DNA from 3 places in the Undibacterium sp. Tian12W genome. Region 3 is predicted to be linked to each of the others. Evidence: predicted binding sites of a transcription regulator. Region 3 holds the regulator's gene; each other region holds the start of a gene.
The links. The regulator sigma-54, encoded in region 3, starts transcription at its own class of promoters, with help from an activator protein. The targets are predictions, from matches to a motif close to TGGCANGNAANCTGCTTT.
Positions count from the first base shown of each region.

Region 1: the regulator sigma-54 is predicted to act here: its motif matches at 4,431-4,448, upstream of ACO0LI_RS04540 (CmpA/NrtA family ABC transporter substrate-binding protein).
Region 2: the regulator sigma-54 is predicted to act here: its motif matches at 2,996-3,013, upstream of ACO0LI_RS19805 (pilin).

Region 1 is NZ_JBMPPK010000003.1:93,968-101,960, reverse strand. It holds gene ACO0LI_RS04555 (putative bifunctional diguanylate cyclase/phosphodiesterase) at 1-801, opposite strand, end outside; gene ACO0LI_RS04550 (ABC transporter ATP-binding protein) at 1,268-2,080, opposite strand; gene ntrB (nitrate ABC transporter permease) at 2,083-2,982, opposite strand; gene ACO0LI_RS04540 (CmpA/NrtA family ABC transporter substrate-binding protein) at 2,992-4,161, opposite strand; gene ACO0LI_RS04535 (ANTAR domain-containing response regulator) at 4,566-5,243, opposite strand; gene tsaD (tRNA (adenosine(37)-N6)-threonylcarbamoyltransferase complex transferase subunit TsaD) at 5,388-6,416, shown strand; gene ACO0LI_RS04525 (cache domain-containing protein) at 6,434-6,895, opposite strand; gene plsY (glycerol-3-phosphate 1-O-acyltransferase PlsY) at 6,992-7,657, opposite strand; gene ybaK (Cys-tRNA(Pro) deacylase) at 7,745-7,993, opposite strand, start outside.
Region 2 is NZ_JBMPPK010000015.1:171,528-179,520, forward strand. It holds gene ACO0LI_RS19785 (FHA domain-containing protein) at 1-413, shown strand, start outside; gene ACO0LI_RS19790 (pilin) at 853-1,317, shown strand; gene ACO0LI_RS19795 (pilin) at 1,437-1,889, shown strand; gene ACO0LI_RS19800 (pilin) at 2,289-2,741, shown strand; gene ACO0LI_RS19805 (pilin) at 3,045-3,506, shown strand; gene ACO0LI_RS19810 (tetratricopeptide repeat protein) at 3,829-6,117, shown strand; gene ACO0LI_RS19815 (pilin) at 6,320-6,781, opposite strand; gene ggt (gamma-glutamyltransferase) at 7,278-7,993, opposite strand, start outside.
Region 3 is NZ_JBMPPK010000015.1:8,448-16,440, forward strand. It holds gene ACO0LI_RS19095 (SIR2 family protein) at 1-2,501, opposite strand, end outside; gene hpf (ribosome hibernation-promoting factor, HPF/YfiA family) at 2,930-3,277, opposite strand; gene ACO0LI_RS19105 (RNA polymerase factor sigma-54) at 3,385-4,875, opposite strand; gene lptB (LPS export ABC transporter ATP-binding protein) at 4,887-5,642, opposite strand; gene ACO0LI_RS19115 (LptA/OstA family protein) at 5,644-6,207, opposite strand; gene lptC (LPS export ABC transporter periplasmic protein LptC) at 6,228-6,872, opposite strand; gene ACO0LI_RS19125 (KdsC family phosphatase) at 6,869-7,402, opposite strand; gene ACO0LI_RS19130 (KpsF/GutQ family sugar-phosphate isomerase) at 7,402-7,993, opposite strand, start outside.

The DNA of each region.
Region 1 (7,993 bases), on a different contig from region 3:
CGGGCTTTTCAGACGCACACTGTTATCCAGTGACAACCAGCCAAACAAGGCACGGTCGCCATCATCATCCGCTTCACGTCCAAGTAAATTATTGGCCAGCTGGTTCGCCTGCAGGATTTGCCCGCTGGCGTCAGTCAACAGCAAAGCCGTGCCGGCATTCTGGAACACTTCTTCATACTGCGCGTGGCTGACTTCCAGCGCGGCACTGGCCTGGCGATAACGCAATGCTGATACATCAAGCTCATGCAAAACCCTGAACACAGCCAGCGGTACGCAGGTATTAAAGAACAAAAACAGCAATGACTGTATGTAGGTATTACTGGCAGGCAGGGTGACATCAAAGCCTGGCACATTGAACAGGGGCCGGTTCAATAACAATAAAAGAAAAGGCAGTACATTGAATGCCATCAGACCGATGGCGAGCCGGGTACCAAAGAACAGCCTGGCAATAATCGGGGTGGTATAGATGAAGATATAGCCAAACTTGGCTATTTCGAACTGATCGATGAGACAAACAATGGCGAATGCAGACGCATATACCGTGCCTATGAGTATAGCGGCACCGGCGCGCAGATGACGGGATGAATAGTACAGCCCCAATGCCAGCACCGCATAGAAAAAGCCAACCACCCACAACACCTGATAAGCACCAACTGCGATTGCGTCCAGGGAACTGTGAATCGCTACTGCCGCCTCCAGCACAAAGCCAGACATCAAAATGATACGTAGTGCACTTAATTTCCATGCAGCGTGCTCGGCAGGCGTTAATGCACTTTCATTAAGAAAAAGCCAGCGAAACATGTCATGCAATCAATATAAAAAGCCAGAACCTGTTGCGCATTCATGGAAAAAATACCTGCATTCTTGCGGCAAAACAATTATTTGCCCTGAGGTATCTCTGACCACATTCACATCAACAAATCCCTATGAATCTGTAAAAAAATGTTTCCAAAAGAATTAGGCATTCTCTCATAGATTTAATTGATTTCCGCACATATTGTCACAATTAGCCGCATTAAAAATGAAAACTATTTTTCATTTGGTGAATTAAACAGAGACTTATATTTCATATTGCCGCGCTTTTTAGGACAAAACATTCCAAACATTGCATTTAGATAATTTATTACATAACAGCAAATAAAATGCAGAAACGCCATTTCATTGCCAAAAAAATATGAAACGGCGATGATGACGGAGTTTTTACATGCTGGTGGTTTTAAAGAAACTCAGAACCACTGACTCCTGCAAATACTGCATTCAGTCAAGTTCAGGCGGCATCATGCACAGGATGTGATTGACGGTGATATAAGAACTCCAGCACTTGAGTACGGTAAGCTGCATATTGTGGATTTTGAGCCAGCGCTACGCGGTCACGTGGCCTGTCCAGATCGACTTTCAAGATGTCACCTATCGTCGCTGCCGGGCCATTGGTCAGCATGACGATACGGTCAGACAGCAATACCGCCTCATCCACATCATGCGTCACCATGACGACGGTGGATTGTGTTTTGGCAACGATCTTCAGCAATTCATCTTGCAGATGCGCACGCGTGAGGGCATCAAGAGCACCGAAGGGCTCGTCCATGAGCAAGACTTTTGGTTCTATCGCCAATGCGCGGGCGATGCCTACACGCTGCTTCATGCCACCAGAAATTTCATTCGGGCGTTTTTTCTCGGCATGCGTGAGACCCACCAGTGACAGAGCTTGCATGGTGCGCTTTTGCAGTTTCGTTCCATTCTCGGTTGCGCCAAATACCCGCTCCACCGCCAGGAAGACATTTTCATAGCAAGTTAGCCAGGGCAATAAAGAATGATTCTGGAACACCACGCCACGCTCTGGTGATGGACCAGAAATTTCCCTATGCGCGCACAGCAAAGTACCGGCACTGGCATTGGTCAAGCCAGCGATCAAATTCAACAGCGTCGATTTGCCGCAACCAGAGTGACCTATCAGGGTGATGAACTCACCCTTTTTGACATTCAGGTTGATATCGCGCAGTGCATGAAAACTACCTTTTTTGGTATTGAAGACCATCTCTACCTGATTGATCTCTATGTACTTGTTGTCGATTTCATTCATGATCATGTCCCCACATCTTCATAAGTAAAGGCGCGTGCGATTGCCACCAAAATTTGCTCCAGTATCAGCCCCACCATGCCGATGACGACGATGGCAATGATGATGTGTGGTACGTTCAGATTATTCCATTCATCCCAGACCCAGAAGCCTATGCCTACCCCACCTGTCAGCATTTCTGCAGCGACGATGACCAGCCAGGCCGTGCCTATCGCCAGCCGGACGCCCGTCAGCATATACGGCAATACCGAGGGCAGGAGAATACGGGTGATGATTTTCCATTCAGACAAATTGAGTACGCGGGCGACATTCATATAATCTTGCGGCACTCGCTGCACACCAATTGAGGTGTTAATGATCATAGGCCAGATGGAGCAGATGAAGATAGACCATATCGCCGCCGGATGAGCCGACTTGAATACCAGCAAACCTATGGGCAGCCAGGCCAGTGGCGAGACCGGTTTCAACAGGCTGATAATGGGATTGAACATACCGGACAAAAACTTGAAACGGCCTATCAAAAACCCCAGCGGTATACCTACCGCTGCAGCCAGGCCAAAGCCAACTGCGACCCGTTTGAGAGAGGCAAAAATATTCCAGCCTATACCCTGGTCATTTGGCCCCTTTTGATAAAAGGGATCAGAAAACACCTTGATGGCTTCCTGCAAAGTCACCCATGGTGAAGGGAAAGTCGTGTTCTTGATTGCGATGATTTCCCAGATCAAAATCAGCATGCCTATGCCAAATAAAGGCGGCAACACACTCAGGAAAAATGGCCGTAACGAGCGTGGTCTTTTTTCTGCTTTGGATTTGATTTCCTTTACCACGTTAATTTCCGTCACTGTAGTTGCTGCGCTGCTGGTATCATCTGCGGCAGACATTGCACTATGCACCAAGGTATTCATGACAACTCCTTAAGCCTTGATTTTGAAAGAAGCTGCGTAGGCAGCCGGGTTCTTGCCATCCCAGACCGTACCGTCCATGAACTTGCTGTTGCGCATGGGGTCTTTTGGTACGGATACCTTGGCCATGGTCGCAGCATCTTTGTAGATATCGATGCGGTTAACCGCTTTTGCCACCGCCAGGTAATCCGGGTCCGCTTTCAGCAAACCCCAGCGCTTGTGCTGAGTCAGGAACCACATGCCATCTGACAGATAAGGGAAATTCACTGCACCGTCATTAAAGAATTTCATGTAGTTGGGATCATCCCAGGTCTTGCCCAGGCCATTCTGGTAGCGTCCCAAAATACGCTGGTTGATGACATCGACAGAAGTATTCACATAGGATTTATCGGCAATGGTTTCTGCCATCTTGGTCTTGTTGGACAGGGACGCATCTATCCAGCGGCTGGCATCGAGAATCGCAGCCACCATGGCACGCGCCGTGTTTGGATATTTCTGAACGAATTCAGAAGTAGTGCCCAATACTTTTTCTGGATGGTCTTTCCAGATGTCCTGTGTCGTTGCCGCGGTGATACCTATGCCGTCTGCAATCGCCCTATGGTTCCAGGGTTCACCTACGCAATAACCATCCATATTACCGACCCGCATATTTGCCACCATTTGCGGTGGTGGTACGGTAATGACCTTGGCATCTTTCATGGGGTTGATACCGTGGGCAGCCAGCCAGTAATACAACCACATCGCATGGGTGCCAGTAGGGAAAGTCTGGGCAAAAGTGTATTCTCGCTTGTCGCTTTGCATGAGCTTGGCCAGGCCAGCGCCATCTACAGCGCCCTTCTCTGCCAGCTTCTTCGACAAGGTAATCGCCTGGCCGTTATTGTTCAGCGTCATCAGCACGGCCATGTCTTTTTTATTGCCGCCTACCCCGAGCTGCACACCATAGATCAGGCCATATAAAACATGGGCAGCATCCAGCTCGCCATTGACGAGTTTGTCACGCACGCTGGCCCAGGAAGATTCTTTGCTTGGGATAATCTTGATACCGTATTTTTTATCAAAACCCAGCACCGATGCCATCACCACCGAAGCACAATCAGTCAGCGGAATGAAGCCTATGTGCACCTCTTCTTTTTCTGGCTTGTCTGATCCCGCAGCCCATACCCCACCGGTACTCAAGCCCATGATGCCTGCCCCGCTTGCCAGTGCGGCAGTTTGCAAGAAACTGCGACGTTTGAAATTAGGTTCATTTTCTTCCTGCGTCTTGATGAGATTATTAGAAGTTTCCTGATTCGACATGTCTGCACTCCAGCTAAATTGATTTCTATAATGAAAAAAAGTGTCGTTCCACCATGGATAAACCGGATGGAAAGACACCTTTGTCTTGTGAGGTGACCGCCGTTAGTCAGACTCACATTTTTTCTGAAGCGCCAGCTTTGGCACTTTCTTTAGCTACAGCAATTGCCGTGCCAGCTTAAATTAAAGGACTCGGCTCTTCATGCCAATACTATGAAGCGAAATCCTCTTAAAAATACCAGTTGCTGCGCACTCAAATGACGCAACGCACCATTTGCATGCACAAGCTTGGCTCAGCCACCGAGCAAATCCACCACATCCAGCATGCGCTGCGCCAGATCCACCAGCTTCAGGTTTTTTTCCATGGCTTGCTTGCGCATTTTTTGATAGGCCTCGTTTTCTGAAAGATGATGGCGCTCCATCAGCAGCCCCTTGGCACGTTCTATTGTTTTGCGTTCCTGCAGCTTGGCCTTGGTATCGGATAATTCACTACGCAGCTTTTGATCTGCATTGAAACGCGCCATGGCGACATCCAGCACAGGCTTGATGCGCTCAGACTGCAAACCGGCCACCACATAGGCCGAGACGCCAGCTTCCATGGCCGCGGCCATATTCGACTGGTTGCCATCTTCAGTGAACAAGACGATGGGGCGAGGCGCATCGCGGGTCAGCATGACCATATGTTCCAGCACATCACGCGAATCAGACTCGGCATCAATAATGATCATGTCTGGCTGCAACTGGGCGATGCGCTCGCTCATATAGATGTCGCCAGGAATAACGGCGATGATGTTATAACCCGCTTGCAGCAAGCCTATGCGCAAAGCGCGTGAGCGGGCCAATTGTGCCTGGGCGTGTTCCTGCAACTCGTCTTCGCGCTGGATGACCGTGTTCACCACCACAATCCGCAGACTGGTTGATGCTGGTGTTGCCGGTGTTGTCGCTTCGTCAGTATTTTCTTTGCCGCGCATTGATGGCCCATGCCAGATATAATTACGTTTACCAGCAATAGCAAGAATCACACCAATCCCTGCGCTGGAATACAAGCGGCCAATCACTTGCATTCTTGCCATGCCTATGTCATTCGCTTGCTTTTCCCTTACTTAGAAACAGATATGATAGTTCTTGGCGTTGAATCCTCCTGTGACGAAACCGGCCTGGCCTTGTATGACACAGAGCGCGGCCTGCTTGCGCATGCCCTGCATTCGCAAATCGCCATGCACCAGGAATATGGTGGTGTCGTGCCCGAACTGGCGTCACGCGACCACATACGCCGCGCCCTGCCCCTGCTGACTGAAGTGCTGACTAAGTCTGGCACAGACAAACAGGCCATCGATGCGATTGCCTATACCCAGGGGCCTGGCCTGGCTGGTGCCTTGCTGGTTGGTGCCTCTGTTGCCTGTGGCCTCAGCATGGCAATGGATAAGCCCGTGCTCGGTGTTCATCACCTGGAAGGCCATCTGTTGTCTCCCCTGCTGGCCAGCCAGCCACCAGAATTTCCCTTCATTGCCTTGCTGGTCTCTGGCGGGCATACCCAGTTGATGCGGGTGGATGGCGTTGGTCGTTACCAGCTATTGGGAGAAACCCTGGACGATGCGGCAGGTGAGGCTTTTGACAAGTCAGCCAAATTGCTGGGTTTGTCTTATCCCGGCGGACCGGCTATCTCGCGCATGGCAGAGTTTGGTGACCCGGCGGCTTACCAGTTCCCGCGTCCCATGCTGCATTCCAAGGACTTGAACTTCAGTTTCTCTGGCTTGAAGACAGCGGTACTGACAGTCGTCAAAAACCACCCGGCAAATATCTGTGAGCAAGACAAGGCAAATATTGCACGTGGTTTTGTCGATGCGATTGTCGCCGTGCTGACCGCCAAGTGCGTCACCGCGATGAAAGAAAGTGGACTGAAGCGCTTGGTGATCGCTGGCGGTGTTGGTGCCAACCAGCAGTTACGTGCATCCCTGAATGCGGCAGCAGCGAAGAAGCGTTTCCAGGTGTATTACCCTGAGCTGGAGTTTTGCACCGACAATGGCGCAATGATCGCCTTTGCCGGTGCCATGCGCCTGAAAAACAATCCGGGCCTGGCGACCAGGGATTATGGTTTTAATGTGAAGCCGCGCTGGCCCTTGCAGGAATTGATTGCCGCCTGATTTTATCTACGGCAGTACTATTTATAGATGCCGCAGCCGACGATCACATTCTCGAATTTCTCCACATACATGGACTTGGGTTCGATCTGCTTGGTCGTGGGATTAACGAATTTATAATCCTGCCAGGCTTTGCCCTTGGCTTTGACCAGTTCTATACGCTCACGTATAAAAAATTTGCCATCGACATCGGTGAGGTCAAACATCTCCTTGCCTACCATCTTGGGATTCAGGTGGGCGAGATTTTTGCCATTCATGTCATACACAACGACATATAAGTCACGATCCTGATACTGACCATCGCGCTTGTTGATCTCGGCTACAGCCGCCTCGACACCATGCTTTTTCATCGCATCGATGGCTTTTTGCACCATGGCCTTGGCCTCATTGGCACTGCCATGCTCCGCTGCCTGAGCCGGAAAACTCATCAAGCCCAGAGTGAACACGCCTGCCATCCAAAGTTTCACAAATCGCGTCAGCATAAGCAAACCCCTCATTTATGAATTAAAAAGCATGGAGCTTTTTAAGCATAAGTGAGGGGTAGCGAATAATCTAGATTTATTTACAATATTTAAGACTTATTTTTGCTTGTCCTGCTTTTTATCTTCTTTCTTGTCGTCTTTCTTGTCATCTTTCACTGCCGTCTTCTTGCTACCCAGACGGCTTTCCTTGCCTGCGATCAGGTTCGCGATATTCTGGCTATGGCGATACACCAGCAGCCCGCTCATCACGGCAATGGCCGCCATTTTGATGTCAGGCCCAAACAAGAGACCATAATAAAAAGGCGCAAATATCGCTGCGACCAGGGCTGCGAGTGAAGAGTAACGGAAAGCAAACGCCACCATCATCCAGCTCACCAGCGTCGCCACACCCAGCCAGATATCAATGCCGATCAAGATACCGGCTGCGGTTGCTACGCCTTTGCCGCCAACGAACTTGAAAAATACTGGCCACAAATGACCGATGAACACTGCCAGAGCAACGATGGCAACGCCGGTGTCACCAAGATCAAACTGATCCTGGTAGTGGATTGCCAGCCATACCGCCAACCAGCCCTTGAAGGCATCGCCCAACAGCGTCAACACCGCTGCGGCCTTGTTCCCGCTACGCAGTACATTGGTCGCTCCCGGGTTTTTTGAGCCATACGTGCGCGGATCAGCCAGGCCAAACAGCTTGCTGACCACCACTGCAAACGACAGTGAACCGATCAGGTAAGCGGCAACTGCCGCCAGTATTGTATTCATCTTATTCCTTCATTTCTTTAAGCTTCGCAAGTATAAGCCAGGCTAGTAGCAGAATCAGCTAGCCTGGCAAAATTCTTGGAACTGGATTCATTCGTCGATGGCACAATCGACTGGCCGTGCCTGCAACAGACTTTCCAGCAAGCCGGGGGCTATGCCTATCAGATAGCCGCGCTGGCCACCGTTGATATAAATTTTTGGCAGGGCCAGTATGCTGCGCTCTACATAAACAGGCATGGCCTTTTTAGTGCCAAAGGGGGACGTGCCACCAACCAGGTAACCTGAATGCTTTTGCGCATTTTCAGGCTTGCAGGGTTCGACTGACTTGCAGCCTATCTG
Region 2 (7,993 bases), 160 kb from region 3:
TGGTCAATGCGCAGCCTGTCAAAAAACATTTGTTGCAGCACGATGATGTCATCGACATCGGTAAATACAAATTGCGTTTCCAGGTAGAAGAGTCAGGCAAGCAGACTTTTGTGCCTGAGCCAGGCCAGGCGCAACCGGCCGCAGTTGAAAAGCCAAGAGCCAAGATCAAGGTCATGACTGGCCCTAATGCAGGTAAGGAACTCAATCTTGTAAAGCCCGTCACTACAATAGGCAGCCCTGGCACCCAGGTCATTGCGATTACCCAGCAAGGCAAGGAATATGTCATTGCACAGGTCGAGGGTAATGCTGCTGCGACCGTCAATACCCAGTCCATCAAAGACAAACCTCATACCCTCAAGCATGCTGACATGATAGAGCTGTCAGGGACAAAAATGGCAGTGATTTTCTACTAGAACTCATTTCGTCCCTGCCTGAGCCACCAGGGCAGGGACAAGCCAGACTTTGAAATTGCCTGGAAAAACTTCCCTTGCTTCATTTGATGGGCCAGATGACCTGGCTGCACATCCACTGCGCATGTGCTTGCGCTTACGCTACATATGTCAGGCAGTTGCCAAGTAAAAAAATTTTCATATTTTCATCAAGTGTTGAAACAATTTTTTACATGACTGACAGACTTGTCAGTCGTCTTTGTGATCTTACACAAACATTGACAAATATTTGCATTGATTAAATTGCAATTGTTGACGCATTTCGTCACTAGTTAATCAATGGCTTATGGAATCGCTGATTTATGCATAAGAAAATGCGAAGTTGCGCAGTAAACACAAACTGGCACGGTGATTGCTACATGTGAACCGTAGTCCCTGATTTCAACTTTTCCTGGAGTTCATAATGAAAGCTATCCCTAAACAGCTGCAACGCGGCTTTACACTGATCGAATTGATGATTGTTGTTGCAATTATCGGTATCTTGGCAGCGATCGCTATCCCTCAGTATTCTGATTACACATCCCGTACTCGTGCAGCTGGCGCGGTTTCGGAACTGGATAGTCTGAAATCTGCAATGGCAATTTGCTACCAAAATGAAGGTGCATGGACTAACTGTGCAACTACAGGTTCTAACGGTATCCCATCTTTCCCAGTTACAACTAAATTCCTGCCAGTAATCCCAACTGCAGCTGGTCTGGGTATCATCACTGCAACACAAACTGGTGCAACTACAACTGCTGGTGTTCCTTTGACACTGACATTGACACCAACAATCTCTTCTGGTCAAGCAAACATGATCTGGACAGCATCTGGCACAGTATGCGATCCAATCCGTGGTTTGAAAGCTGGTCAAGGCGGCTGCCCATAATAGCTGGTTTGATTGTCAAAAAAGCCCACTTCATTGTTGTGGGCTTTTTTTGTTATGAACCTCTGGACAATTTTTTTTAAAGATTCAATTTTATAATGAGGCAACAAATGAAATTAAATATGAAAACCGTGCAACGTGGTTTTACGTTGATCGAATTGATGATTGTTGTTGCAATTATCGGTATCCTGGCAGCGATCGCTATCCCTCAGTATTCTGATTACACATCCCGTACTCGTGCAGCTGGCGCGGTTTCGGAACTGGATAGTCTGAAATCTGCAATGGCAATTTGCTACCAAAATGAAGGTGCATGGACTAACTGTGCAACTACAGGTTCTAACGGTATCCCATCTTTCCCAGTTACAACTAAATTCCTGCCAGTAATCCCAACTGCAGCTGGTCTGGGTATCATCACTGCAACACAAACTGGTGCAACTACAACTGCTGGTGTTCCTTTGACACTGACATTGACACCAACAGTGTCTTCTGGTCAAGCAAACATGATCTGGACAGCATCTGGCACAGTATGCGATCCAATCCGTGGTTTGAAAGCTGGTCAAGGCGGCTGCCCATAATAGCTGGTTTGATTGTCAAAAAAGCCCACTTTATTATGGTGGGCTTTTTTTTTAGCAAGTGATCAAAAATATATTCATAAATGCCAAATATTAAATATGGGAAATTGTTTTTTAGTAATATTTCTCAGCAGATATTGGCAATGAACTCAATTTGTACCAAGTAATGAATGAGACAGCAAAATTATTATTGGCAAGTAAAATTGCAAGTCGAATAATAAAAAACTGCTTATTTGCAATAAGTTAATCGATAGTAAGCGTGTGCTTAATATGTTTTTGACGCTGGGTGAGGCATCTACTACGAAGCTCGCCAAGCGATAGTGAAGCATATTTCATCTCGATAAACTTGTTTTTGCTTACAGACAGAACCTTTACATGTAGGAGTAACAAATGAAATTACCTATGCAAAAAATGCAACGCGGCTTTACGTTGATAGAATTGATGATTGTTGTTGCAATTATCGGCATCCTGGCAGCGATCGCTATTCCTCAGTATTCTGATTACACATCCCGTACCCGTGCTGCCGGTGCAGTTTCAGAACTGCAGAGTTTGAAGAAGGCGATGGCGATTTGTTTCCAGAACGAAGGTGCGTGGACTAACTGTGTAACGACTGGTTCAAATGGCATTCCATCTTTCCCGGTTACGACTAAATTCCTGCCAGTAATCCCGACTGTAGCTGGTCTGGGTATCATCAGTGCAACACAAACTGGCGCAACAACAACTGCTGGTGCTCCTTTGACGATGACACTGACACCAACAATCTCTTCTGGTCAGGCAAACATGATCTGGACAGCATCCGGCACAGTCTGCGATCCTATCCGTGGTTTGAAAGCTGGTCAGGGCGGCTGTCCTTAATAGCTGGTTTGGCTTCCCAAAAGAACCCACGTTATTGTGGGTTTTTATTTTGATGATCAAATTATGCTTATAACAAAAGCTGATCAAGCCCTGCAAAGCGTGAAATAAACAGGCAGTGCCAGATTTAATGGCTTGCAAGAAATTCATTGGAGTAGAATTTGTCACAGCACCTTTGTCTTTAATTAAGGCCTGACTAGAAGCTGGCTTTTGAACTTGACCAGATCAATCAAGAAGATATGCAGTTTACATCGTGACGGCATGGTATCTTCAGTTACGATGAACCCTTATATAAGGTAACAATACATGACATCATTTGCGCAGACGGTACAACGCGGTTTCACCTTGATAGAGTTGATGATAGTTGTGGCAATTATCGGCATTCTGTCCGCAATTGCGCTTCCTCAATATTCTGACTATACGTCACGCACGCGCGCAGCCGGGGCAATTTCAGAGTTGCAGAGTCTGAAGCATGCGATTTCGCTTTGCTATCAAATGGAAGGCGCATGGGCAAGCTGTTCTACCATAGGTAGCAATGGCATCCCCACTTATCCCATCACCACCAAGTTTTTGCCAGTGGCCCCCACAGCAGCGGGCAATGGCGTTATCACTGCAACGCAAACGGGTGCAACCACGACTGGTGGTGCACCTTTGGCTGTGACATTGACCCCGACTATCTCCAGTGGCCAGGCAAACATGATCTGGACAGCAAGTGGCACAATCTGTGACCCCATACGCGGCTTGAAGTCCGGCCAGGGCGGTTGCTGACATATCAATTTACCCGCAAGCTCAATCAACAGCTTGCGGGTTCTCATATCTTCTCTATTTCTGTCTATGACAGAAAAACTTCTCGCCTTGCCTTACCGGTAACAACCCGTCATATGCAAAAGACATCCCGGGACTTGCAAGGCAGTTCTGATTTATTGCTCAAACTTGTGCGCCACATTTACAATCTGGACTAATAGATAAATATGGCTGGCGCTTACTTGAGAAATGACAAATGCTGAATTGGATTAAAAGTAAATTTTCTTCAACTGCTGACAATAGCACTAACTCTGTCCAGGCCCCAGAGACCTCTGAGCCTGCTAGCTTGGCAACGCATCTGCAAGAGACCGGTGCTGACAATTTGAAGACGGCCGGAGATGAGTTTTTTAAAAACAGAAACTTTGTTGAGGCAGTAAAAAGCTATCAGCAGGCCCTGCTGATCCATCCAGAAGATGCAGAATTAAACAATAAACTGGGTGACTCCTGGTATGAGCAACGCAATTGCGTGCAGGCTGAAAAGTATTACCGGCTAGCGCTGGCAATCAAGCCAGATTTTCTGGATGCAGCCATTAATCTGGGTATCAGCCTCGATGAGTTGCGTCGTTATGAAGACGCTGAGCAAGTGTATAAGCAGATACTCCAGTTTCACCCCGAGTCTCACTACGTTTTTTTTAACCTGGGCGTGACGCTGACATCGCTGGGGCACCTGGATGAAGCCAAGTCCTGGTATCGCAAGGCGCTGGCACTCAGAGCCAATTTCAGTCATGCACACTTCAATCTAGCGACTATTTTGCAGCGCCAGTCCTTGCTGGACGAAGCGGAAGATCACTACAAGCAAACCATTAAAATCGATTCCGGCAACTTTGCTGCATTTTGTAACCTCGGCATGATATGCAAAGAGCGCGGCAAATATGATGAGGCAGAAAGCTATTTTAATAGTGCCCTGAAGATCAATGAACTTCATGTAGAAACCCGCAATAATATCGGCTTGATTTTGCAGGAGAAAAACAGGCTGGAAGAAGCGGCACAATGTTTTCAGGCTATCTTGAAAATACGTCCTGACTTTGCAGATGCGCATTGTAATCTTGGTGATGTCTATAAAAAGCAGACTCGCCTTGAGGATGCAGAAAAGTGTTATAAAACTGCGATATCCTTACAACCTGAGATTGCCCGCTTTCATTGCAATCTGGGCATTGTTTATCACGAAACAGCGCGCTACCTTGAGGCAACGGCATCTTATCAACGTGCCCTTAGCCTGGATGCCAATTCACTCAATTTGTTCAGCAATATGGGGAATACCTATTCTGACCGCGGCATGAGGGCAGAAGCTGAACAAAGTTATCGCAGAGCGCTGGAAATAGAGCCCGATCATGCCGAGACCTATGGCAACCTGCTGTTCCTGCTGAACTATGATCCTGTGCGAAGTGCCAGTGAGATATTTGGCGAGTATCAGGTCTATGAAGAAAAGTATGCGCGTCCCCACCAACGCAAGTGGCAGGCATTTGCGAACGACAAGAACCCGCAGCGCCGTATCAGAGTTGGCTATGTTTCGCCAGATTTTCGCCGGCATGCAGTCCAGTATTTTCTCGAGCCTTTGCTGGCACATCATGACTCGTCTGGTTTTGAGTTGTATGCCTATGCAGAATTAAAATATGAAGATGCAGTCACTGAGCGTTACAAGACTTATGTAGATCACTGGGTGCCCACGGCAGGCCTGTCTGATGACGAGCTGGCAGAGAGAATCCGGGCGGATGGCATCGATATTCTGATCGATCTTGCCGGTCATACGGGGAGTAACCGCTTGCAGGTATTTGCCCGCAAGCCAGCGCCAGTGCAGGTTTCGTGGCTGGGTTATGGTTATACGACTGGCCTTAGGGCGATTGATTATTTTCTGACCGATGATACTTGTGCTCCACCAGGCGCTGAAGCCGTATTTTCAGAGCAGCCCTGGCGCCTGGAGACGCCCTCATTTGCATATCGTCCTGCCGATGGAATGGGCGAGGTCAGCACTCTGCCTGCGCTCAAAAATGGTTACATAACTCTGGGTACGCTGACCAGGTCAGTCAGGATCAATCATCTCACCATACGTGTATGGGCAGCGATACTGGAAAAAATAGAAGGCGCAAAATTATTAATCAATAGTGGGAATTTTAAAAATGCCGATTTGCGCCGGGATCTTGAAGAAAAATTTGCTGCACTTGGCATAGACAAGTCCCGCCTGGAAATAGGCTACGATACCCCGCCCTGGAATACCCTGAGAAAGATCGATATAGGTCTGGACTGTTTCCCGCACAATTCAGGTACTACGCTGTTTGAAACTCTGTATATGGGCGTGCCCTATGTGACGCTGGCCGGACGGCCCAGCGTCGGCTTGCTGGGTAGTTCAATTCTGAAAGGCATTGGTCATCCAGAATGGATAGCGCAATCTGAACAGGAATATATAGATAAAGTCGTCGAACTTGCCAGTAACACCAGCATGCTCGCACAAGTGCGTGAGAATTTGCGCGAGCAGATGATACACAGCAAGTTGATGGATGAGGCGGGATTCTCAGCTAAAGTAGATACCGCGCTGCGTAGCATGTGGACTACATGGTGCGAGGGGACGAAGGTATAAGAAGCGAGGGGGAGTGCGGGTGAAGGCTACTACGATACTCAAGCCTCTGTTCAATCAAGCGCACCACTCAAGGCTGCGATCAAGCCTATGAGGGCTTGATTGAAATTGCGGGACATGCATTTAGCATTGTTCCCGCCAGCCTGCTTATGTACAGCTTATTTGCAGCTTATTTGCAGCCTAAGTGCAGCATAAATGCAGGATATTAGCAGCCGCCCTGGCCTGGTTTCAAACCGCGAATCGGGTCACAGACAGTCCCTGTGTTTGCCCATATCATATTACTTTGCCCTGAGCTGATGGAAGGGGTCAATATGATGCTCAACGCAGTTCCTGTACTTGTCGTTGCCCCTGTCGTTGATTGTGTAATCACGCCTGCATTCGAAATGGAGGGGGCTGCATTGGTCAAAAATTTTGAGGTGATGACCGTAGGGATAGAATTGCTGCCCATGACCGTGCAGTTTGACCAGCTATTTTCATTCTGGTAGCAAATGGATAATTCTTTTTTCAGGCTATTGAGTTCGGATATCGCACCAGACGCACGTGTGCGGGAAACATAATCAGAATATTGTGGAAAAGCGATTGCTGCCAGGATGCCGATGATGGCCACCACGATCATCAATTCTATGAGTGTGAAGCCTCGCTGAATTGTTTTTGAATATCTTTGCATTTCTTTCTCCCATCAGCAAAAGCAGTTTAGTTACGTCATAGACGCAAATTTTGTGCCAATCGTTTGACTGCGCTTAAAATTGCCAGCCGTATGCTAAAGCTGAACCCTTAAAGCCACAATTTTTCTTGCATCCAGCTTGCAATTGTTTGCCTTGTTGATACAGGAGAAATGCCCAATAGAAAGTTCGCAAGAAATATAAACTCTTGCAACCGGGAATAGTGCAGAAATATCTGACTATGGAAAAATATCGGCCTGCGTTTTATCCAGTTTGATGAATATCTGACATCAGGCGCGATATTCTTGTCATTTTAGTTTTTTATATTAAAAAATACTAAAACGACAAATGTCAATGACAAAAAACGTCAATGTAATACAAAAATTTGCACTTGTTTCGAAATTGTTACACTTTAGGTCAGTGATTTTTTAATAACGCGAGAAGAATTGCTATTTACACCAGGCGTAATTGACAAATGATGGCCCTGACTTAAAACTCCGATTAAAACCCCAGCGCAGCACCATCCGGGTTGCGCGGGTCTGAATAACCGGCAAAGCCTTGCGGGACTATCTGTATGGTCTGGGTCTTGCCCAGCGTGCCAGTAGGGCGCAGTACCTGGCCTTTTTGCTCCAGCAGGCGCAGCGTGTCCATGCTGATGCCTTTTTCAAAGCGTAGCTGGTCTGGCATCCATTGCTGGTGTATGCGTGGCGAAATGGTGGCTTCTGCCACGTTCATGTCATGGTCTATGACGTTTAATATGGTTTGCAGTGTCGTTGTGATAATGCGGCTGCCACCGGGGCTGCCGGTGACAAGAAAGGGTTTGCCATCCTTGAGTACGATGGTCGGCGACATCGAGCTTAAAGGCCGTTTCCAGCCCTGTACGGCGTTGGCATCACCACCCAGCAAGCCAAAGGCATTTGGTACGCCAGCCTTGACCGAGAAATCATCCATTTCATTGTTCAGGACTATGCCTGTGCCAGTGGCAACGATGCCGCTGCCAAAGTTCAGGTTCAGGGTGTAAGTGGTGGCGACGATGTTGCCGAATTTGTCGGCCACGCTGTAATGCGTGGTCTGGTCGCTCTCATAGGGCAGAGGTTTGCCTGGTTTGATTTCGGCAGAAGGCGTGGCGCGGTCTGGCTGTATTTTCTTGACCAGTTCATCCGCATAAGCGCGTGAAGTCAGGCCCTTGAGCGGCACCTTGTAATAGTCAGGATCAC
Region 3 (7,993 bases):
TTAGAATCAGGCGTTACTTCGTCCGAAATGGAGTTTGCCAATAAGGCAATTTTTCTGATGTCCTCACAGATGGCAAAAGGTTTGAGGGGCCTTGCGATACCGTTGACACAATAATTGTAATCTGACCGAGCCTCTACCATCTCGCGAAGCATTTCGTCTTTGATTTCGGCACCTTTCAAATCAATAAGGCGCTTCACCGCGGCGCTTGCAACAGTGCTTCCAATTTTTAATAGTGATCGCAATTGCGGCTCGTGGATTTCCGAAATTGGCAGTAAAGATTCGATATACCATCCAATCCGCGTCTCAAATTGATCAAATCCCTCTATGCGATCAGGAACCTTGGTAAGCAGCTTTGTCACGACATCATCGCGCCCCACCTCAAGATATCTCACTGCATTCAATGCAAGGGCGAAGTCAGCATTGACTATGTCGTTGAAAAATGCTTCAGCTTGTGAGTCGGGTAAAAGACTAAGGGAGAGAAACAGTGCCTGATCCCATCTTGTTAGCGTTAGTTTCTCTTTGAGAATTTGTGGAGTTATTAGATACCGGCGGGCAAGTTCTTTGGCTGCTAAATATTCAGTGATCGACTGATGTACGAACGCAATCCGTCCTCCAATGTGAGGAATCAAAACAGAAATTGAAACAAGCCAATTAGCTATATCTTGCGCATTAATATTCGAAAATCCAGTTGCTTCGATATTCGCCCTCAAAACGCGGAGAAGATCCGACAAAGGATATGCCTCTTCGCCGCGATTGATTGCGTCATATGCGGCAAGAGACAATGCTTTTTCTATTTCGAATGCTTTACCGAATCGTTCAACAAATGCGTTGTCTATATTGATAAAAAACGAATCGTAGAAGTCTCTCGGATGCGCCTGAGGTGGCAGGAGAACCGCACCGCTTATGATGAATTGAAAATAGAAGGGCTTTTGTAACAATTGCCGGATTTCCTGTTCAAAACGACCAGAGATATTGATTTTTCTCTGACTGATTTCTGCTGACACAACTTTGTCATCTATTTGGTCGAGGTAATAAGCCGGGAATTCCAATTTGTCGAGACCATCGTTCGTTCTTGAGCCAATTATCAGAGATGACCACCCAACACCGTCAGCAAATCTAGAAAAATCGGCTTCATAGGTGCCAGTTTCCCAATATTCTCTGGGCATTTCATTAAATGAATCTAATAACACCTTAAACCGAAATCTCTGATTCATCTCATAGAACGGCAAACTAACAGGTAGTGTTTGACTCACTAGCTTGGCAAGATCTCCACGATATAGCTTAAGATCAACTAGAACTGGAATAACTACAGACGATTCGTCGAACGGTTCTGAAAGACAGATTTCATGAAGCTTGTCCGCCAATCTCGCTGCGGCTTGCTGAAGCGCATATGATTTTCCTGCGCCTGGTAATCCAACAAGAATGGCGCGTTCTGGCCCCTCAGCTAAAAATTTGTCAACTGCGTAGTGGTCAAATTTGTTCGATTGCTGGTAAAAATTGCTGTGTCTCTTAGTACTAAGCTCTGTATGCACTCGGATTTCGAACTCAGGAATTACCTTTGGTGCACGTGACAATCGCGCTGCGTGACGTGCCAATGAAAGAACTTGGTCTGGGGAGCACGCGTCATTGCATGTATCATTTAGGCTTGGAGCTGAGGCCGTTGATTCAGGCCTAGAAAGCGAGTCAAGAAGATCGAGCAGACGGGTATGCTCTTTCGTCCCGTTCTGATTAATTGTTGTTGTGTAATTAACGAGGTGGATGCCATAGTTACGTCTCCAGTAGTCAGTTTCCGCCTCAGTCAAGTCGGCCATAATGGCATAGTGGTCACGAGTGCCACCTTTGTAAGTATTCGCAAGTAGATCCCGGACGTAAAGAAAATCTGGATCTCGCAAACCAAACCCAAGGTAAACAACTGGTCGACTTGCTAGCAGTATTTTCAAAGATTCTAATGCATTCTGTCGTTCTCCTTGAGGAAGTAATTGTCGATACTGCTCGCGCGTCAGAATTATGCTGTCACTGTCTGCCGCATCACCGTGAGGCTTAAAGACAAAGTCAATGGCGCGAGCGTGGATAATTTCGGCGGTTTCAGTCAGATGTCGATTCGTTATTGGTGGACGGAAAAATCGATCTGGTTGCCATTGCCGGAGAGCTTCTTCAATGAGATTATCGTAGTTCGTTGTGACAAAGCAGCGGGTTCTCAAAGCTACAATTTTTCTGTGAATATCATGCGGTCTAGCGACGCCATATCGACATGTGGCCCGAATAAAGTCGCCAATCTGCTGCTTCGTTAATTTATCAAACCCGTAGCTTGCAGCTTGTAATAGGTCACCACGGCCAACCTCCGCACGAACAAGCTCGGCGTTGGCACCTACTGATTCGACAAATTTCGCAAGTTCTTCAATTAGTCCTGACCAAGATGGAAGCCCTGACCATAATGATATTCCAGACCCAATGAATAAGACTGTATCTTCTTGAGTGAGAATTTGTTTCAGCTTATCCATAAAACTTTCCATTTTGTGATTGAACATTTACTGAATTTGAACAGTTAACCTTACAATACAGTGAATGAATACTATCTTCAATACTCGGAAAGTGCAGCTAAGTACCACGATTGTTGAAGCAACTAATCACAGACATAATACGTGCGCACATTACTTGAAGCTTTTTGCCCCGGCTTGTATCGACAGGGGACAAACGTTTTAGTCAAAGTACGTCATTTAACGAGCGACATGGCATGCCGCGAACGCCACTGGATTCCAGCTAATAGCACGCTGGAATGACGTTAATATGTATGCGGATTGTCTCAGAGTAATTCAGTTACTGATTGATGTAAATTGTTAACCTCAAAACCATTCACCCAACAAAAAGGACGCCTTCTAGCGTCCTTGTTTTGGATGTCCACAACCCTGTCAGGGTAAGGACTGGGGTCTTATGAAGCCGATGCCGGATCAGGTATGTGCTTGATGGCGTCGTGCTGATGGTCTTGCATTTTATCTTTATGCTTGATGACCTGGCGATCAAGTTTATCTACCAGTGCATCGATTGCTGCATACAGATCATGCGCCAGGCTTTCAACGTGAATATCTTTACCGCTGATATGCAAATTGATGTCGGCTTTGTGTCGTTTTTCCTTTTCCCGGAGCTTGTCCACCGTCAGGATGACGGCGATATCAATGACCTGGTCGAAATGCCGCCTGATACGTTCTAGTTTGGTATGTACATATTCACGAATTGCAGGAGTTACTTCGACGTGATGTCCACTGATGGTGAGATTCATACTGTGCTCCTATAGTGATGTTGCTTGCTATAACGATACGCTCTCAGCATTTATTTGCCTTGAGCTAAATCATATATAGCAATTCAAACCGTGATTACAAGGACTGCTTACAAAGATTTACGCAAACTGACTGGGGGGATTTTGAGGGCTTCACGGTATTTGGCAACTGTCCGTCGGGCAATTACCATGCCCTGTTCACCCAGCATGTCTGCAATTTTGCTATCAGAGAGTGGGCTTTTCTGGTCTTCTGCTCCTATCAACTGCTTGATGAGTGCACGTATCGCGGTGGAAGATGCTTCACCCCCTGTTTCCGTCGCGACATGGCTGCCGAAAAAGTACTTCAACTCAAACATGCCATGTGGGGTCAACATGTATTTTTGGGTTGTTACACGTGAGATAGTGCTCTCGTGTAATCCTAGTGTATCAGCAATTTCGCGCAAAACAAGGGGGCGCATTGCAACAGCACCGTGCGTGAAAAAATTGCGTTGCCTTTCGACTATGGCTTGTGCAACGCGCAATATAGTCTCAAAACGTTGCCGCATATTCTTGATGAGCCAGCGGGCTTCCTGCAATTGCGCGCCCATGCCAGCCTCGCCACGGTTTTGCTTCATGATGTTGGCATACATGCTGCTTACCCGCAGCCTGGGCATGACATCCTGATTCAGCATGACTTGCCAGCCGTTGCCGGATTTTCTGACGATCACATCTGGTACGACATAGTCCGATTCATCGGCAGCAAAGGCCAGGCCAGGTCGTGGTTTGCACAGGCGGATAATGGTTTGTGCATCGCGCAAATCTTCGTCGTCGCAATCGAAGATTTTCTTGAGTTTGGTGAAATCTCTTTGTGCAAATAAAGCCAGTTGTGTTTCAACAATTTGCAATGCCAGCCTGCGTGTGACGAAAGCAACTTTTGGCAGACGCCTGATTTGCAAGGCCAGGCATTCAGACGGGCTGCGCGCACCGACACCTGCCGGATCAAAGCTTTGCAGCATGTTCAGCGCAAACGCCAGCTCTTCTGGTTCTACGCACAGTTCCAGTGGTAAACTGGCATGTATTTCATCTAATGTTTCGGTCAGGTAACCGTTATTGTCGAGCGCATCGATCATCAACTCGACCAGGGCACGGTCACGCGGTTCGCGCAGGTTAAGACGCATCTGTTCCTGCAAGTGCTCACGCAGGGTGATATGGGCTGCACCGAGCTGCGGGCGGCCATCTTCATCATCGCCAGATTTGCTGCCATGCTGTACATCATCAAAGCCCCAGTCTTCTTCGCTGGAAGTGGTGCTGTCATTGCTGATGACGGTTTCTGCATCTGCGGCAGTCGGTTCTGCTGACCTGTCACTGTCTTCTCTTGCTGCCGGTGCTTCCATGCCGGCATCTGCAGAAGTACTGCTGGTATTGATGGCACCATCGGCCAGCAGGCGTACGGCGTGATCGAGGGGATCATCGACACGTTCCAGCATGGGGTTATCGGTCAGCAGCGTCTCCAGCTCCTGATGCAATTCCAAAGTGGATAACTGCAATAATCGTATTGATTGCTGCAATTGCGGCGTTAAGGCCAGATGTTGTGAGGTACGTAGTTGCAGGCTTTGTTTCATGATGATTCCCGTCACATCCGGAAGTGTTCTCCGAGATAAACGCGACGTACAGATTCATTTTGTATGATGTCGTCAGGCTTGCCGCTGGCAAGTACCGCGCCCTGGTTGATGATATAGGCGTGATCGCAGATGCCCAGGGTTTCGCGTACATTATGATCGGTGATCAAGACACCTATGCCGCGTTCCTTGAGGAAGCGCACGATGCGTTGAATTTCGATGACGGCGATAGGATCAACACCGGCAAAGGGCTCATCGAGCAAGACAAAGCGTGGGTTGGTCGCGAGTGCGCGGGCAATTTCGACGCGGCGGCGTTCACCACCTGACAGTGACAAGGCCTGGCTTTCACGTATTTTTTCTATCTGCAAATCTGCCAGCAGGGCATTGAGCCTTTGCTCAATTTTCTTGGCACCGAGATATTTGCCTTCGCTGTCTTTTTGCAATTCGAGTACGGCACGGATATTGTCCTCTACCGTCAGCTTGCGAAATACCGAAGCTTCTTGCGGCAGGTAAGACAAACCCAGTACGGCGCGTTCATGGATAGGCAGTTGAGAAATATTCACGTCATCGATCGTGATATCCCCTGCGTCGGAAGGTACCAGGCCGACGATCATGTAAAACGAAGTGGTTTTGCCTGCGCCATTCGGGCCCAGCAAACCCACGACTTCGCCACTTTTCAATAGCAGTGAGACATCGCGCACGACCTGGCGCGCGCCATAGCGCTTTTGCAAGCCCTTGACAAGCAAGGTGCTGCTTGACTGTGCAGTCATCTTATTTAGCCTGTTTTTCTGGTTTTGGTTGCAAGGTGATGGTGATATTGCCTGAACCATCTACATGCTGGCCACTGGTCGAATTCGTGCCAACAAAAACATCATTCTTGCTGTCATAAGACAGGTATTCACCTTCCTGTTCCTGGGTGACGCGTTTGCCTTCGAGGTAGCGTACCTTGGCCTTGGAAATGAATTTGACGATTTCTGTACTCTGGTTGTATTCAGCACGGTCAGCTTCGCCATCTACCCACAGATCAGGGCCACCATCGCGTTTCTGGCGGAAGGTGACTTTGCGGCCACTGCCACCTGTCAGAACAACAAACTGATCGCCATTCGGGGCTTCGGTCACGACGGCACTCTCAGAAGTGACGGTCAGGGTGCCGCGCACCAGGGACACGCCCTTGGATAATCTGCTGACGCTGGCTTTGCCATCACTGATGCCATAACCTGCTTTGATGATGGTTTCTTTATTACTATCGGCTTTTTCTGCATTCGCAGAAACACAGGCCAGGCCCAGGCAGGCCAGGCTGATCAAGCGTGTGACGCTAAATGATGTTTTGATCATGTGCATATTCGCTTTCTTGCTTATTTATTCCCGGTTTTGGGGGCGGGTTCACGTTTCTTGAGTTGAATGTAAACCTTGCTCAGCAATTCCAGGCCTTGGGTTGAATTATTGGCAATCATGCCAGTTGCAGTTGAGTGCAGTTTGCCGGTCGTAATTGAAACCGGTTTGTCGGTTTTAACGATATCGTCATCCGGCAGGAGCAAAAGATAATCAGACTCCACACGCACGAATTGTGAACTCAGGCCCTCGGGCCTTTCCATGCTGACATTGTCATACAGATGAACCATGTCATGCTCGCGCTTGGGCGTGGTCAGCGATGATTTTTGCGATACCACGGCGAGTTCAGCACGCAGATGCAGCGGTGGTCTGTCCTTGTCAAAGCTGTTGATCTGCGGGTGCTTGATTTCTATATTGTCAGTCCGCGGCAAATGCACCAGGCTGTCACCAGTGATATGGTAATTGGCCTTGCCATTGTTCGATAACCGGATGAAATTGAATTTCTCGACATAGTAATCAGGCGCTGATCTGGCGGAAGTGCGGTTTTGCTCATCGTCGGCATGCCGGCGTATGACTTCCATGACCCAGATCGTGCCCATGGTGATCACGCCCAGCAGGATCACGGCCAGCCAGATGCGGAAGCGGTCTATGGTCATTTGGGGTTTCATGTCAGATATGCTTGTAAAGCCTGTTCATATTTGCCCTGGGCACGCAGGATGAAGTCGCAGACTTCGCGCGCAGCACCCTGGCCGCCACTGGCTCTGGTGATGTACTGAACACGTTGTTGTACTTCAGCATGGGCATTCGGTACGCTGGCTGCAAAGCCAACCCTGGTCAGTATCGGTAAATCAATCACGTCGTCACCGATAAAGCCGCAGTGTTCAGCAGGGATATCCAGCTTCGCCAGCAGGTCAAGAAATGCACTCTTCTTGTCATGGATACCCTGGCTGACATGGCTGATGCCAAGATCAGCCGCTCGCTTGCTGACGATGGCCGATTGCCGCGCACTGATGATGGCCGTGATAATGCCTGCCTGTTGCAAGAGCTTGATACCTTGCCCATCCAGCACATTAAAGCATTTCATCATTTCGCCGTCTGGCCCAAAGTACAGGCTGCCATCAGTCAGTATGCCATCGACATCAAAAATCATGAGCCGGACTTTGCTGGCTCTTTCTACAGAATCTACAGGATTATTCATCAGATCACCTTGGCCCTGGTCAGGTCATGGATATGCAAGGCACCCACCAGCTTGCCGCTGTCGTCAGCGACCAGCAACTGGTTGATGCGGTAAGTTTCCATGACTTCGACGGCTTCGACAGCCAATTGTTCCGGGCGTATGCGGCGCGGCGCGTGGTTCATGACATCGGCAATGCGCAACTGGGTGAAATCACGCGTGCCATCCATCAGGCGGCGCAAGTCACCATCGGTGAAGATGCCCAGCACCTGCTGCTGTTCATCCACTACGGCAGTCATCGCCATACCTTTTTTGGTAATTTCCAGCAGCGCAGTTTTCAGGCTGGTTTCTGGCCCCACCTGCGGGATGTCTCCATTGGTGCGCATGACATCCCTGACGTGCGTCAGCAGACGGCGACCGAGTGATCCACCAGGGTGGGAGCGGGCAAAGTCTTCTTCGCGAAAACCTCGTGCATCCAGCACCGCCACCGCCAGGGCATCACCGAGTGCCAGCGTGACTGTGGTGCTGGCCGTTGGTGCCAGGTTCAGCGGGCAGGCTTCTTTGTCTACATGCAGGTTCAAATGAATATCAGCCAGTTTGCCCAGACTGGATTCC